One region of the Blautia sp. MSK20_18 genome, then DNA from elsewhere that is predicted to be linked to it. Evidence: riboswitches for the same ligand, from Rfam matches in the RefSeq annotation. Region 1 holds a riboswitch; each other region holds the start of a gene.
The links. Region 1 has a riboswitch for cobalamin ahead of LI091_RS06540 (ABC transporter substrate-binding protein). Riboswitches for the same ligand answer to the same signal wherever they lie in the genome.
Positions count from the first base shown of each region.

Region 2: linked by a shared signal. The riboswitch ahead of LI091_RS08250 (ABC transporter permease) and the one ahead of LI091_RS06540 (ABC transporter substrate-binding protein) in region 1 are both predicted to bind cobalamin.
Region 3: linked by a shared signal. The riboswitch ahead of LI091_RS16715 (cysteine-rich small domain-containing protein) and the one ahead of LI091_RS06540 (ABC transporter substrate-binding protein) in region 1 are both predicted to bind cobalamin.
Region 4: linked by a shared signal. The riboswitch ahead of LI091_RS09415 (sirohydrochlorin cobaltochelatase) and the one ahead of LI091_RS06540 (ABC transporter substrate-binding protein) in region 1 are both predicted to bind cobalamin.

Region 1 is NZ_JAJCGR010000008.1:4,360-7,549, forward strand. It holds gene LI091_RS06535 (FecCD family ABC transporter permease) at 1-738, opposite strand, end outside; gene LI091_RS06540 (ABC transporter substrate-binding protein) at 753-1,847, opposite strand; cobalamin riboswitch at 1,954-2,244, opposite strand; gene pcrA (DNA helicase PcrA) at 2,346-3,190, opposite strand, start outside.
Region 2 is NZ_JAJCGR010000011.1:44,980-48,169, forward strand. It holds gene LI091_RS08240 (ABC-2 transporter permease) at 1-108, shown strand, start outside; gene LI091_RS08245 (MATE family efflux transporter) at 264-1,622, shown strand; cobalamin riboswitch at 1,770-1,943, shown strand; gene LI091_RS08250 (ABC transporter permease) at 2,080-3,009, shown strand; gene nikC (nickel transporter permease) at 3,025-3,190, shown strand, end outside.
Region 3 is NZ_JAJCGR010000049.1:7,401-10,590, reverse strand. It holds gene LI091_RS16725 (glycyl radical protein) at 1-359, opposite strand, end outside; gene LI091_RS16720 (phosphatase) at 714-1,430, shown strand; gene LI091_RS16715 (cysteine-rich small domain-containing protein) at 1,536-1,823, opposite strand; cobalamin riboswitch at 2,091-2,260, opposite strand; gene LI091_RS16710 (C40 family peptidase) at 2,493-3,190, opposite strand, start outside.
Region 4 is NZ_JAJCGR010000014.1:5,971-9,160, reverse strand. It holds gene LI091_RS09420 (NAD(P)/FAD-dependent oxidoreductase) at 1-728, shown strand, start outside; cobalamin riboswitch at 1,048-1,222, shown strand; gene LI091_RS09415 (sirohydrochlorin cobaltochelatase) at 1,385-2,677, shown strand; gene LI091_RS09410 (hypothetical protein) at 2,799-3,190, shown strand, end outside.

The DNA.
Region 1 (3,190 bases):
TCCCAGAAGCATCAGATTCAGGTTCCGGTACTGCGTCCAGAAAACAGCCACGCACACCAGCGTGACCGGAAGCATTACGCCCACTCTGGTCCAGCTTGCTCCGGCAAGACTTCCCATGCTCCACTTCATAACTTCTGTTGCCGCATTTTTGTCATTGGTAATATAAATGACAAAATTGGAAAAAGCAGAACAGACTGCGCTGACCGCCATTCCCGCAAGGATCAGTTTTGCGGAAGTTGCCTTTCCACCCATGTTTGCAATGGCGATCACCGCAAAAGAAGTGATCATCGCGCCAATGAAAGCTGTGATTCCCACAGAGTTTCCGCCAAGAAAGCTTCCGATTCCAAGCATGATGGCCAGTGTGGCACCCAGAGATGCACCAGATGAGATACCCAGCACATACGGGTCTGCCAGCGGGTTCTGCACGATAGCCTGCATCACCACGCCGCACACGGAAAGAGCCATTCCAACTGCCAGAGCCAGAAGGACTCTAGGCAGCCGGATCAGCCACACAACATCATGAACTGCGCCTTCCGCATAGGCGGACAGACTTTTTATATGAAACAATTTATAAGCGATAACGCTGTATACATCCTTCAGTGACAGATCCGCATTTCCAAAAGTGATGGCTGCAAGTATGGAAAAAATAAGGAATCCTGCAAGTCCGATGAGAACTGCCACATACATGGATGTTCTGAGCACCTTATCTTTTTTTCTCTGTGAAGCTGTTTCTTTCACTGCATTTTCTCCGATCAGTCAAGATTTACGTCCGGATATAATCCCTTTGCAAAAGTTTCGATTCCGTCCTGGGTACGTGTTGCACTTGCATACATCTCACTGAGCATGATCGGGTAAACACGTCCGTTCTTTACTGCGTCAAGGCTCTTCAGGGACTCATCATCCTGGATCACTGCAAGCTGGCTGTTCTTAACAGTTTCCGGATCATCTCCTGCATATGGCATGTAAACCACAAAGATCACGTCAGGGTTGGCTGCGATGATATCCTCTTTTCCAACGGTGGAAGCATCCGGGTTTGCAAGAGTTGCGCCTAACTGTGTTACCATATCTCCGCCAAGGCTCTTTACGCCATAGTTTGTGATGTCATCTCCAAGAGGCTCCAATACCATTACGCTTGGTTTGTCTTTTACATCTGCAGTTGCAGTAAGAGTTTTATCGATCACTGCTTTTGCATCATCAACGATAGCCTGTGCTTTGTCCTGTACATCGAAGATCTTTCCGATATTTAAGATATCTGTGAATTCATTTTCCAGTGTTCTGTCGCCGTCCGGACGAGTATTGGTGTTGTAGTAGGTGTTGCAGCCTTTGTCGATCCAGTCTGTTACATTTCCCAGATTCTTATCAGAGAAAAGAGAGCTCCAGGATAAGATCATGTCCGGCTCCAGCATTGTTACAGTTTCAAGGGATGGGGTAAATTCGTCAAGATAATTTGTTTTTGAGAATGCTTCTTTGAGATCTTCCGGAACTTCATTATCAAGACCTGCGGTAGCTACCAGGTGGTCTTCCAGACCAAGTGCGAGCATAGTCTCAATGCTTCCCTGATATACAGCAAGGACTTTTTCCGGTGCTTTTTCATAAGTGGTTTCGATTTCGTTTCCATCGTAATCATAGGTTGTGATGGTCAGAGGATATTCTGTCTTGGTTGCCTCTGCGGAAGAATCTTCGGTGTCTGCAGACTCTGTACTGTCTTCTGCTGCCGGCTGGTTGTCTTCCTTGATGGTCTCGGAGTCTGCTCTCTCTGCGGCATAAACAGCCGGAGCTGCTGATACGGTCATTGCCGCTGCCATTACCATTGCCATGATTCTTGTGGATACATACTTGTTTTTCATTTCATTTCCTCTCTTTTCGCCTGTTTTATCTCCTGTTGCCTATGGGTAACCGAAAAGATGGGGCTTCATAAAATCTGCACGGAACACTTTGTACGGAAGCTCCGACTTACATACTGTCAAGCAGGTTTCCTGACTTACAGACTCAGAAAAAACTCCGCAAAATAAAAACTGATACACCATTCATCTTTTAGCCGATCATGAATGATGTATCAGAATTTTCTCCAGAATCTCTCTGACATCGGGATTTCGCCTTCTCACATGAGTTTCTGCAATGGCATGTGAAATCCCTTCTTCTGTATACAGTGGCCGCAACCGCTCAGGCTTTTTACCCGATTCCCTCCTCACAGTATCCGGCAGCATATGTGCCGGTGATACTGTTCACTTCACAGCAATTCAATTACGCTGATACTGATTCTAACATACCGGTTTTCCAATTACAACCTTGAGGCCGGATTTTTACAGTTTTTTGCAGAAATAGTCTGCCCGGAGAGATCCCTCTCAGATCTTCTTCAGCTTGGCAAAACCGGCGAACATTTTTTTCACGCCGACTTTGTCAAAGTCTACCGTCACTTCGTAGTCTCTGCCGCCGTCTGCGATATTTTTTACGATACCGACTCCGAATTTCACATGACGGACCGTGTCTCCCTCACCATAGTCCAGGCTGTCCGCCTTCTTCACTGTGAAATCTTTTTTCTGCAGGGTGCTCTTTGCCTGGAAATTCATTTTCATCTGGGCATAGGCGCTTTTCGGAGATACGATATCATCTACTCTGGGCTTTTTCTCCTGAATGGTATGTCCAAGATCTACCAGCTCCCGTGGAACCTCCCTTACAAAACGTGACACACGGTTATACTGAGTCTCCCCACGGATCATCCGCTGTTTTGCACAGGTTAAAGTCAGTTCCTTCATGGCACGGGTGATCCCCACATAACAGAGCCTTCGCTCCTCCTCGATATCCGACGGATCACCGGACCAGATGGAAGCATATCCCGGAAAAACACCGTCCTCCATTCCCACGATAAATACATTGGGGAATTCCAGTCCCTTGGCACTGTGAAGGGTCATCAGCAACACATAATCCTGATCCGGATCAACAGAATCGATATCTGCCACCAGTGCGATCTCCTCCAGAAATGCAGAAAGTGTTGCCGGCTGTCCGGCCTCCTCCATGGCTTCCTGGAAGGATTCTGTCTTGGAGATCAGCTCATCGATATTTTCGATCCTCGCCTGAGCCTCCTCCGTTTTCTCTGCCTCCAGTTCCTTCACATAACCGGTAAGTTCAATGACCTCTTCCAGGGTTTCACGGACTGTATAGGCCTCTGCCTTACTTTTCAGTCCCTGGA
Region 2 (3,190 bases), on a different contig from region 1:
GGAATAGGGGATTTTGAAATCGGGATTGCCCTTATTGTGCTAAGTCTGCTTATATGGTTTGCTTCGTATAAGTATAGTATGAGCGCCATGAAGAAGAAAGAGTTTTAATATAGGCGTGGCAAAAATGATCCATTAAAAATAATGATCATAAAGATGTAATAGCTACCAAAAATATGAGAAAAACTTTGTGAAAAAATAGTCTTGTGTTTCGTAAGAGTCCCTTGTAAAATAACGGACAAGGATGAAAAGAAAAGGAGATTCTTATGGGAACTAATGAAAAAGATATGACTGCCGGATCTCCCGGAAAACTGATCATAACTTTTGCCATACCAATGATGCTTGGAAATATTTTTCAGCAGTTTTATACAATGGCAGACACCATGATTGTCGGACAAGTGGTAGGAGTTAAAGCACTGGCGGCAGTAGGTGCCGGAGATTGGCTGGTATGGCTGGTGTTGGGGATCATGACAGGTATCACACAGGGTTTTTCTATTCTTGTATCTCAGTATTATGGAGCAAGGGAAAAGGAAAATCTGAAATGTGCAGTAGCGAAAAGCTATATCATGACAGCATTACTGTCTGTGGTCGTACTCGCAGTAAGTGAAGGTACAGTTTATCATGTTCTTTTATTTTTACAGACACCGGATAATGTCATTAATCTGACAATGCTATATTTGCGGCTGATCTTTGCGGGAATCCCGATCATAGCTGCTTATAATATATTTGCAGCGATCCTTCGGGCACTTGGAAACAGCAGATCTCCGTTGATCGCAATGACAGTGGCAGCAGTGATCAATGTGGGACTGGATCTGTTATTTGTGGCGGTTTTTGGCTGGGGTATTGCCGGAGCAGCAGTGGCAACCGTTATCGCACAGGGATTTTCAGCCTTGTACTGTTTGATCGTATTACGTAAAATCCCGGATATCCGCCTGGAAAAGAAGGACTTTTACAGGCAGCCCTCTATGAGCCTGCGGCTTTTGGAACTGGCGGTTCCTCTTGCGATACAGAATGTGATCATCTCCGTGGGAGGACTTGTGGTACAGTATGTGATCAATGGATTTGGTTTTCTGTTTGTGGCGGGATTTACGGCATCGAACAAGCTGTATGGGGTTTTGGAGATGGCTGCCGTTTCATATGGATATGCTATTACAACCTATGTGGGCCAGAATCTTGGTGCAAAAAAATACCAGAGGATTCGAAAAGGCGTGCGCAGCGGCACTTATATGGCAGTGCTCACTTCGGCTTTCATTTCCGGCATGATGGTACTGTTTGGACGTAATGTACTGTCCCTGTTTGTATCCGGTGAACCGGATCAGACCCGACAGGTATTGGATATAGCATATAAGTATTTGTTTATTATGGCTGTCTTTTTGTGGGTGCTGTATCTGCTGTATGTGTATCGTTCCGCTATCCAGGGCCTGGGTAATACTTTGATTCCGCTTGCCAGCGGCATTGCAGAATTTATAATGCGTGTCAGTGTTGCGCTGCTGCTGCCAAAACTGATCGGTGAAGATGGAATATACTATGCAGAGATCTGTGCATGGAGCAGCGCAGCTGTTTTATTATTCGTAAGTTATATGATCATTATACGGAAATATAAAGAAGTCACCGTTCATACATAATGTTATTTACTTAAGAGATTTATAATAATACAGGCAGAAAATATCCGGGTTTCACTATGAAATGTTCAGATATTTTATATTTGACAAAAAACTATTTATATAAAAAGAAAAGTATGATATTATAATATTTATTCATTGCAACTATGAAAATTGAATAGTCAGAAGGGTGTACAAAGTACTTAATAAGGAATCTGGTGAAATGCCAGAACAGCCACCGCTACTGTGACAGGGACGAAAACCAAAATATCACTGGAGAGATCCGGGAAGATGGTAAGTAGGAAGAACTGGAGTCAGGAGACTTGCCTTTTTGACAGAAGAATTCTGATTCGGATGGGATACAGAAGGAATAAGCTCTGCCTGAGGTAGAGGTTTGTTTTTTGTGCTGATATGATGCTGGATCATATCAGCTTTTTTTATTTTAACCGAATAAACAGATGAAAAATGAGGAGAAATGAAAATGGGAAAAGTAATTGCAAAGCGTTTTATATTTATGATTCCGGTAGTGCTGGCGGTTACATTTATTATTTTTATGCTGAGTTTTATATCGGCAGGTGATGCGGCCAGAGTGCTGGCGGAGAAAAAATATGAGCATCCGTCACCGGAGCAGGTAGAAGAAGTACGGCATGAGGAAGGACTGGATCAGCCGGTGCTGGTACAATACGGGAAATGGCTGGATCAGGCACTTCATGGCGATTTTGGAAAATCATATTCTACCAGAAAACCGGCTTTTGAGGAATTAAAAAGATATTTTCCACAGACATTTAAACTGGCAGTTACTTCGTTTTTATTGTTGATGATCGTGTCAGTCCCTCTTGGAATTTTGTCGGCAATTTATGAAAACAGAGTTCTGGATAAAGTCATTCGCATTTTGTCGTCCCTCAGTGTATCTATGCCGTCTTTCTGGATCGGTCTGATGCTGCTCTATATATTTGGAGTAAAGCTAAAAGTGATTTCCGTGATCGGAGGAGATGCCGGAGGCATCCCGATTCTTGCGGCATTTGCCATGGATATCAGTTTCTTTGGAATTATGACGAGATTGATCCGTACCAATATGATACAGGTGCTGAAGCAGGATTACATACGTGCCAGCAGAGCTAAGGGATTGTCATCTGTAAATGTAATTTTGCGTCATGGTCTGAAAAATATCCTGATTCCTGTGCTGACACGTCTGGTATCAATTGTGATCGGTTTTTTCTGTGGCTCAGCTGTGATAGAAAGTATTTTTTCAATTCAGGGAATCGGAAATCTGGCATTGAAATCCGTGATCTCAAAAGACACTCCGGTGCTGCAATGTTTTATCTTTATTCTGGCTGTTGGCATTGTAGTATTAAATTTTCTTGTGGATATCGCCTATTCTGCGATTGACCGGCGAATCCAGTTAAAGTAAAGGAGAGATCATAGAATGGGAAGCAGAAAAAAGCAGAAAACAGAAAAAAGCATGATCCAGAATCTGTACTGGAAACAGGTATTCCGGTCACCGAAAACAAAAATAGGATTGATGGTGGTCATAATTTTTGCATTGGCAGCTATTTTTGCACCTGTACTGGCGCCGCATGATCCACTGCTTG
Region 3 (3,190 bases), on a different contig from region 1:
TCCGCCTTGGTTTCCTCCGCAATATAAAATGGATCGGCTGTTCTGGTAGCCACTGTATCCAGCTCATCCTCCAGCCACTGGAAAGAATACTCCGGAAACGTCTGACAGCCTCTCGGCGCCAAAGTGCTGCTTCCGACGATCAGCTCCTCATCACGGATGATGATCGGAATGTTGTGCAGGATGTGGGCAAATGCCTTGGCTCTGCGGGTGATGATCGGCTCGTCTTCTGTTGCTTTGTAAGACTCTGTGATCAGTTTTGCTCTGGCAGATTCGATCACCGGCATCTTTGCATAAAGATTATCTACAAGATGTGTGATCCTGTCTGTTTTCGGAACATCTGCTATATGAAATTTCTCCATGATTCTCCTTTCTCACAACCGGTTGTTTCTGGTGATCTGTCTGCCTCTACGCTTCCAGAACCGCTCCTGTCCGGCTATGTGCTCATGTAGTTTTATTATACCTTACCCCTACTTCGATGTCAACGAAATCCAACATGTATTTCTAGCTGTTTTTGTGGTTTTTGTCGGTTGCGCCCTGTTGATTTTATTTGTTTTTTGTATTTTTATGTTTTTCTCTATTGACTTTGTTTTTCTGCTCTGCCATACTTGGATTTATATAGGAATTCCTTTGTTTTTCAGAAAAAATTTATGCAAAGCGGACATTCGTATTCCGCTCTGTCACATGTTCTCAAACAGTAAAAGAGGTGTATTTTTATGTATCTTTCTGATATGCATACCCACTCCATCGCCAGTGGTCACGGCACGGAATGTACCATCACCAACATGGCACGCGCAGCTGCCGAGAAAGGTCTCCGGCTTCTCGGGATCACTGATCACGGTCCCGGCACTCTGGCAGCCGGAACTTCCTCCTATTTCCGCAGCCTTACCTATTCTCCCAAAAAACATTTCGGTGTAGAATTACTCTACGGAATTGAACTGAATATCCTTGACCGCAGCGGAACGGTAGATTTAGATCAGGAATTATTATGTAAACTTGATTACGCCATTGCCAGCATGCATGCCTGGAATTACCGCTGCGGTACCAGAGCCGAAAACACAGAAGCTTTTATCAATGTAATGAAAAACCCCTGTGTAAAGATCCTCGGACATAGTGATAACACTCATTACCCGGTTAATTATGATGCGCTTGCAAGGGCTGCCAGGGAAACCGGCACGATCTTTGAGATCAACGAAGCTTCTCTTGCACCTTATGGCTATCGTGGCGACACAAGAGAAAACTGTTTCGAGATCCTTCGATGCTGCCGCAAATATGATCTGCCGCTGCTTCTTTCCAGTGACAGCCATGGCCCGGAGCATATCGGAGATTTTACCTGTGCTGCTGAGTTTGTTCATCAGGCCATGTTTCCGGAACAGCTGATCCTCAACAACCAGATTCCCAGACTCAAGGTTTTTCTCCAAACCAGAGAATGATCTTCTGTATCTTTTCCGACAGATAACAGATATTGTCCCCCAAACAAAACAGGCCAGTTCAAACACAGGAATATACATTTTCCTGTATCTGAACTGGCCTGTTTTTTATTTTTCCCGCTGCTTCCGTACAATTTCCGCAAGCTCGCTATATTTACCTGTAACATATCCGAAATTTTCTCTTCTGTGAGGAAGCTTGCATTCGGTGCAGTCTTTGATCCCGCTTTCCGTAAAGCGGAAATTACCACCACATTTATCTCCCAGTGCATATAAAGGACAATAGCAGAACAGACAATTGAAGTTCTCCGGATCTGCTCCTTTATGGCACGGAAAATACTCACAGTTTTTGTGGCTGAAGTAAGAGTATTCTTTGCCTTCCCAGTATGGTTTCTCCATGGCTCTTTTCTCCTCTCCTGACATAACCACACATAATTTTTTCCTATAAAAAAGAGGTAGCGATGCCACCCCGGGGTAGAAATATAATCCGTTCATGAGTGCGCGGAGGGAACGAATGTATCCGGAGTAGTATCGCCTGCCATTTAATCATGTATAATTCATATGAACAGGCGCATTCCATAAAAAAATGCCTACTCTCGTAAAAAAGTAGACAACGTCCCAGGGGTGCGGAGTCCCTGAAATGGTTGTTACACTTTACACGGAAGTTTAACCTCGCCATAACAAGCAGGTTTCCTGGCTCCGGGATCATGACTCCTCTCTCCTTCTCATACATACGTACAATGGACTATGAGATTCGCTCCTCCGTTACAGTGACCGGATCGCTCAGGTTTCACACCTGATTCCCTTTTCTGTGGACTTCTGATAATCAATATATAACTGTCAGCTATCCTCAGCACTTGCTATGTTCAATATGGAATTATACTGACATTATAATAACATCCCGTTAATTATATGTCAATACTGTTTTCAATATTTATACATTTTTGAGCATATTTTGTTGCTGTTCACTCCGTTCCATGGGTTTTTCAGTATTTTTTCCGACGTTAAAAACAGCCCGACAAACTGCTGTCGGGCTGCTGTATTTTTATTTTCTGTTGTACGTTTTTATTATACAAGACGTCTTACAGATACAATTGTTCTGTATGTAGCATCATTGCTGATCTTGATCCCGTCCTGAGAGTTCGATGCATGAACGATCTGGCCATTACCCATGTAAATAGCCACGTGTCCGCCATAGCAGATCAGATCTCCCGGCTGTGCATCTGCGTAGGATACTTCTGTACCTGCATTCTGCTGCTCATAGGAGGTTCTCGGAAGGCTGACTCCGAAGTTCGCATAGACACTCTGTACAAATCCGGAGCAGTCTGCACCATTGGTAAGGCTTGTTCCACCCCATACGTAAGGATTTCCCACAAACTGTGTAGCATAATTCACAACAGAAGATCCTGAACCGCTACTGTAAGAAGAACTGTCACTGTCTGAAGATGTATCCTCTGCATTAGATGTGTCCTCTGCACTTTCTTCAGATGCGTCTGTGCTGTTATCGTAATCTGCGTCTGCATTATCCTCTGTATTCTCAGTATCCTCGGACGCATCATCATTCTCACCATTGTCTGCATCTTCATCCACATCCTCGGTGTCATCTTCTGCAGTATCCTCATCTGCATTCTCGATCACGTCGCCGTCCTCATCGTACTGTACGTCTTCGCTCTCGTCCGCCTCATCCTGCTGTGCTTCCTGCTCTGCCTGGCGTCTTGCTTCCTCTTCTGCCTCAGCCTGTGCTCTCGCTGCTGCTTCAGCCTCGG
Region 4 (3,190 bases), on a different contig from region 1:
CGACTCTTTCCAACCGTGTGGACATCGGAGTCCGTGTGGAGCTTCCGGCAGAGGTTTTCAGCCGTCTGACAGATGAGCTTTATGAGAGCAAGATCGTTTACAGAACTGAGAAGTTTGAGGATATGGTCCGTACCTTCTGCATGAACCCGCGAGGTGTTGTCGTGAATGAAAATACCAACGGTATCATCACAGTAAACGGTCACAGCTACGAAGATCCGGCAAAGCATACCAACAATACAAACTTTGCCCTTCTGGTATCCAAGCATTTCTCAGAGCCGTTCCATGACAGCAACGGATACGGTGAGAGCATTGCAAGACTTTCCAATATGCTTGGCGGTGGTGTTATGGTACAGCGGTTTGGAGATCTGATCCGCGGAAGACGAAGCACAAAAGCCCGTATTGAGGAAAGTTTCGTAACACCTACACTTTCTGCGACACCGGGAGATTTAAGCCTTGTTATGCCGAAACGTATCCTGGATGGCATCATCGAGATGATCTATGCCCTGGACAAGATCGCACCGGGAACCGCAGATGATGATACTTTGCTTTATGGCGTTGAGGTTAAATTCTACAACATGGAGGTCGAGATCGACGAAAATCTGGAAACCTGCCACAAGGGTCTCTTTGTTATCGGAGACTGTAGCGGCGTGACCCATTCTCTGTCCCATGCATCTGCCAGCGGAGTCTACGTAGCCAGATACCTGGAGCAGGAGTATTTTAACAGATAAACTGCAAAGCAGTTTATCTGTTATGAGCAAGTAGCAAAGCGGATTGCGAATATCTGATGTAAGACAGTCCTTTTCTGATATCAGGGTGATGACAGAAAGGGGCTGTTTTTTATGCAGGATATGCATGAATATTGGAGAAAGTATTCTGATAATAACTGACAGATACAGGGAGAAAACCGGTTACTGTTCACTGGTAATATTTCGCGAGGTGTTTTTTGTGAGCGAAGATCACAGAAAACCGTGAATCGTCTGACATCAATCTTGACAAATTTATGAGTTTGTGGTAAAAGTTAGATAACCAGGTAAAAGAAAATATGTGCAAATGTTATAATGATAAGGTTGCATCCAATCGGATGTGCAAAAGAGAATCCGGTGAGAATCCGGAACGATACCGTCACTGTGAAAGGGGAGCTGCTTTTATAACCACTGGGAGACCGGGAAGGGAAAGCAGCGTGGAACCAAGTCAGGAGAACTGCCTTATTGTGAGATTCAGGGATTCGCGGTTTACGAATCGGTATTCTCCATAACAATACAGAACTTCTTTTTATGTATTTGTATTGCGCAGAGAATCATGTGTGAGCAGGCGGCCGCAGAGAGCTGCTGCTTTTTTGTACATATCAGTATTCTGGAAATACATGAAAAGAGGACAATGAGAAATGAAAAGAAAAACAATGTTAGCTCTGATGCTCGCAGTTTCCATGACATGCTCTATGGGTGCGGCTACAACAGCAATGGCAGCAGAGGATTCTGCTACAGAAGAGAACGCTGAGGCAGCTGATACCACAGAGGCTTCTGATGCAGATCAGGAAGCAGCAGATAATGTAGCAGCTCTGATCGACAAGATCTATGTACAGGAAAGAAACGACACAACAGATGAGGACTGCAAGGCAGCCAAAGAAGCATGGGATGCTCTGACAGATGCTCAGAAAGAACTGGTAGAGGGTGAGAATGCAGATCCGGATTATTTCGGACGTGACACAGGAGATGCTTCCAAGGACGATCCGCGTAACCAGGATGAGATCGGTGAGAATGAACTTCTTGTTGTAAGCTTTGGTACTTCCTTCAATGACAGCCGTGCAGAGGATGTCAAGGGAATCGAGGATGCTCTTGCAGAAGCTTATCCGGACTGGTCTGTAAGAAGAGCATTTACAGCACAGATCATCATCAACCATGTAGAGGCAAGAGATGATGAAGTGATCGATAACATGCAGCAGGCTCTTGACCGTGCAGTAGAGAATGGTGTTAAGAATCTGGTTGTACAGCCTACCCATCTGATGCATGGTGCTGAGTACGATGAGATGACAGAAGCGATCAATGGCTATAAAGATAAATTCGAGTCTGTAGCTATCGCAGAGCCAATGCTCGGTGAGGTTGGAGACGATGCAACTGTGATCAATGATGACAAGAAAGCCGTTGCTCAGGCAATCACAGATACGGCTTGCAAAGAGGCCGGATTTGACAGCATGGATGCAGCAGCTGAGGCTGGCACAGCATTCGTATTCATGGGACATGGAACATCTCATACAGCTAACGTTACATACGATCAGATGCAGACACAGATGGAAAACCTTGGATTGAAGAACGCATTCATCGGTACTGTAGAGGGTAAGCCGGAAGATACAGCCTGCGACAAGGTTATCGAGAAGGTAAAAGAAGCAGGATACAAGAACGTTGTTCTTCGTCCGCTGATGGTTGTTGCCGGAGACCATGCAAATAACGATATGGCCGGTGATGAGGAGGATTCCTGGAAGAGCCAGTTTGTAGCATCCGGAAACTTCGATAAGGTTGACTGCCAGATCGAGGGTCTTGGAAGAATCGAAGCAGTTGAGAAGCTTTATGTAGAGCATACAAAGGCAGCCATCGATTCTCTGGGAAGCACTGAGGAGTCCGCAGATTCTGATGCAGCAGCAGATACAGAGGCTGATTCTGCTGAGGAGTCCGCAGAATAATAAATATAAAAATATCTGAGTGAGTTCAGATACCTATAAGAAATCAATGTAACTGCCCGGAAAGATCAGGAAGACTGTTTTCCGGGCAGATTGCTGTATCTATGGAAGGGAGAAGATTATCATGAAAAAACGCTATGTAAACTTAATTCTTGCAATGGCAAGTGCATCAGTCCTGGTGCTGGGCTCTGTGCCTGCGATGGCAAAAACAGATGAAACAAAAACAGAGTCCGGTGAGGAAGCAGAAGCTTCCGAAGAAAAGGATACAGATGCAGCCAAAGCAGATACCCTGGAAGATGGCGTTTATACAGCAGAGTTTGGTACAGACAGCAGCATGTTTCATGTAAATGAGGCCAATGACAAAAAAGGAGAGCTCACGGTCAAAGATGGTAAAATGACCATCCACGTAAGTCTGGTTTCCAAGAAGATCGTTAACCTGTTTGCGGGAACTGCCGAGGATGCCCAGAAGGACGGAGCAGAGATCATTGAGCCGACCACAGATACAGTGAAGTACAG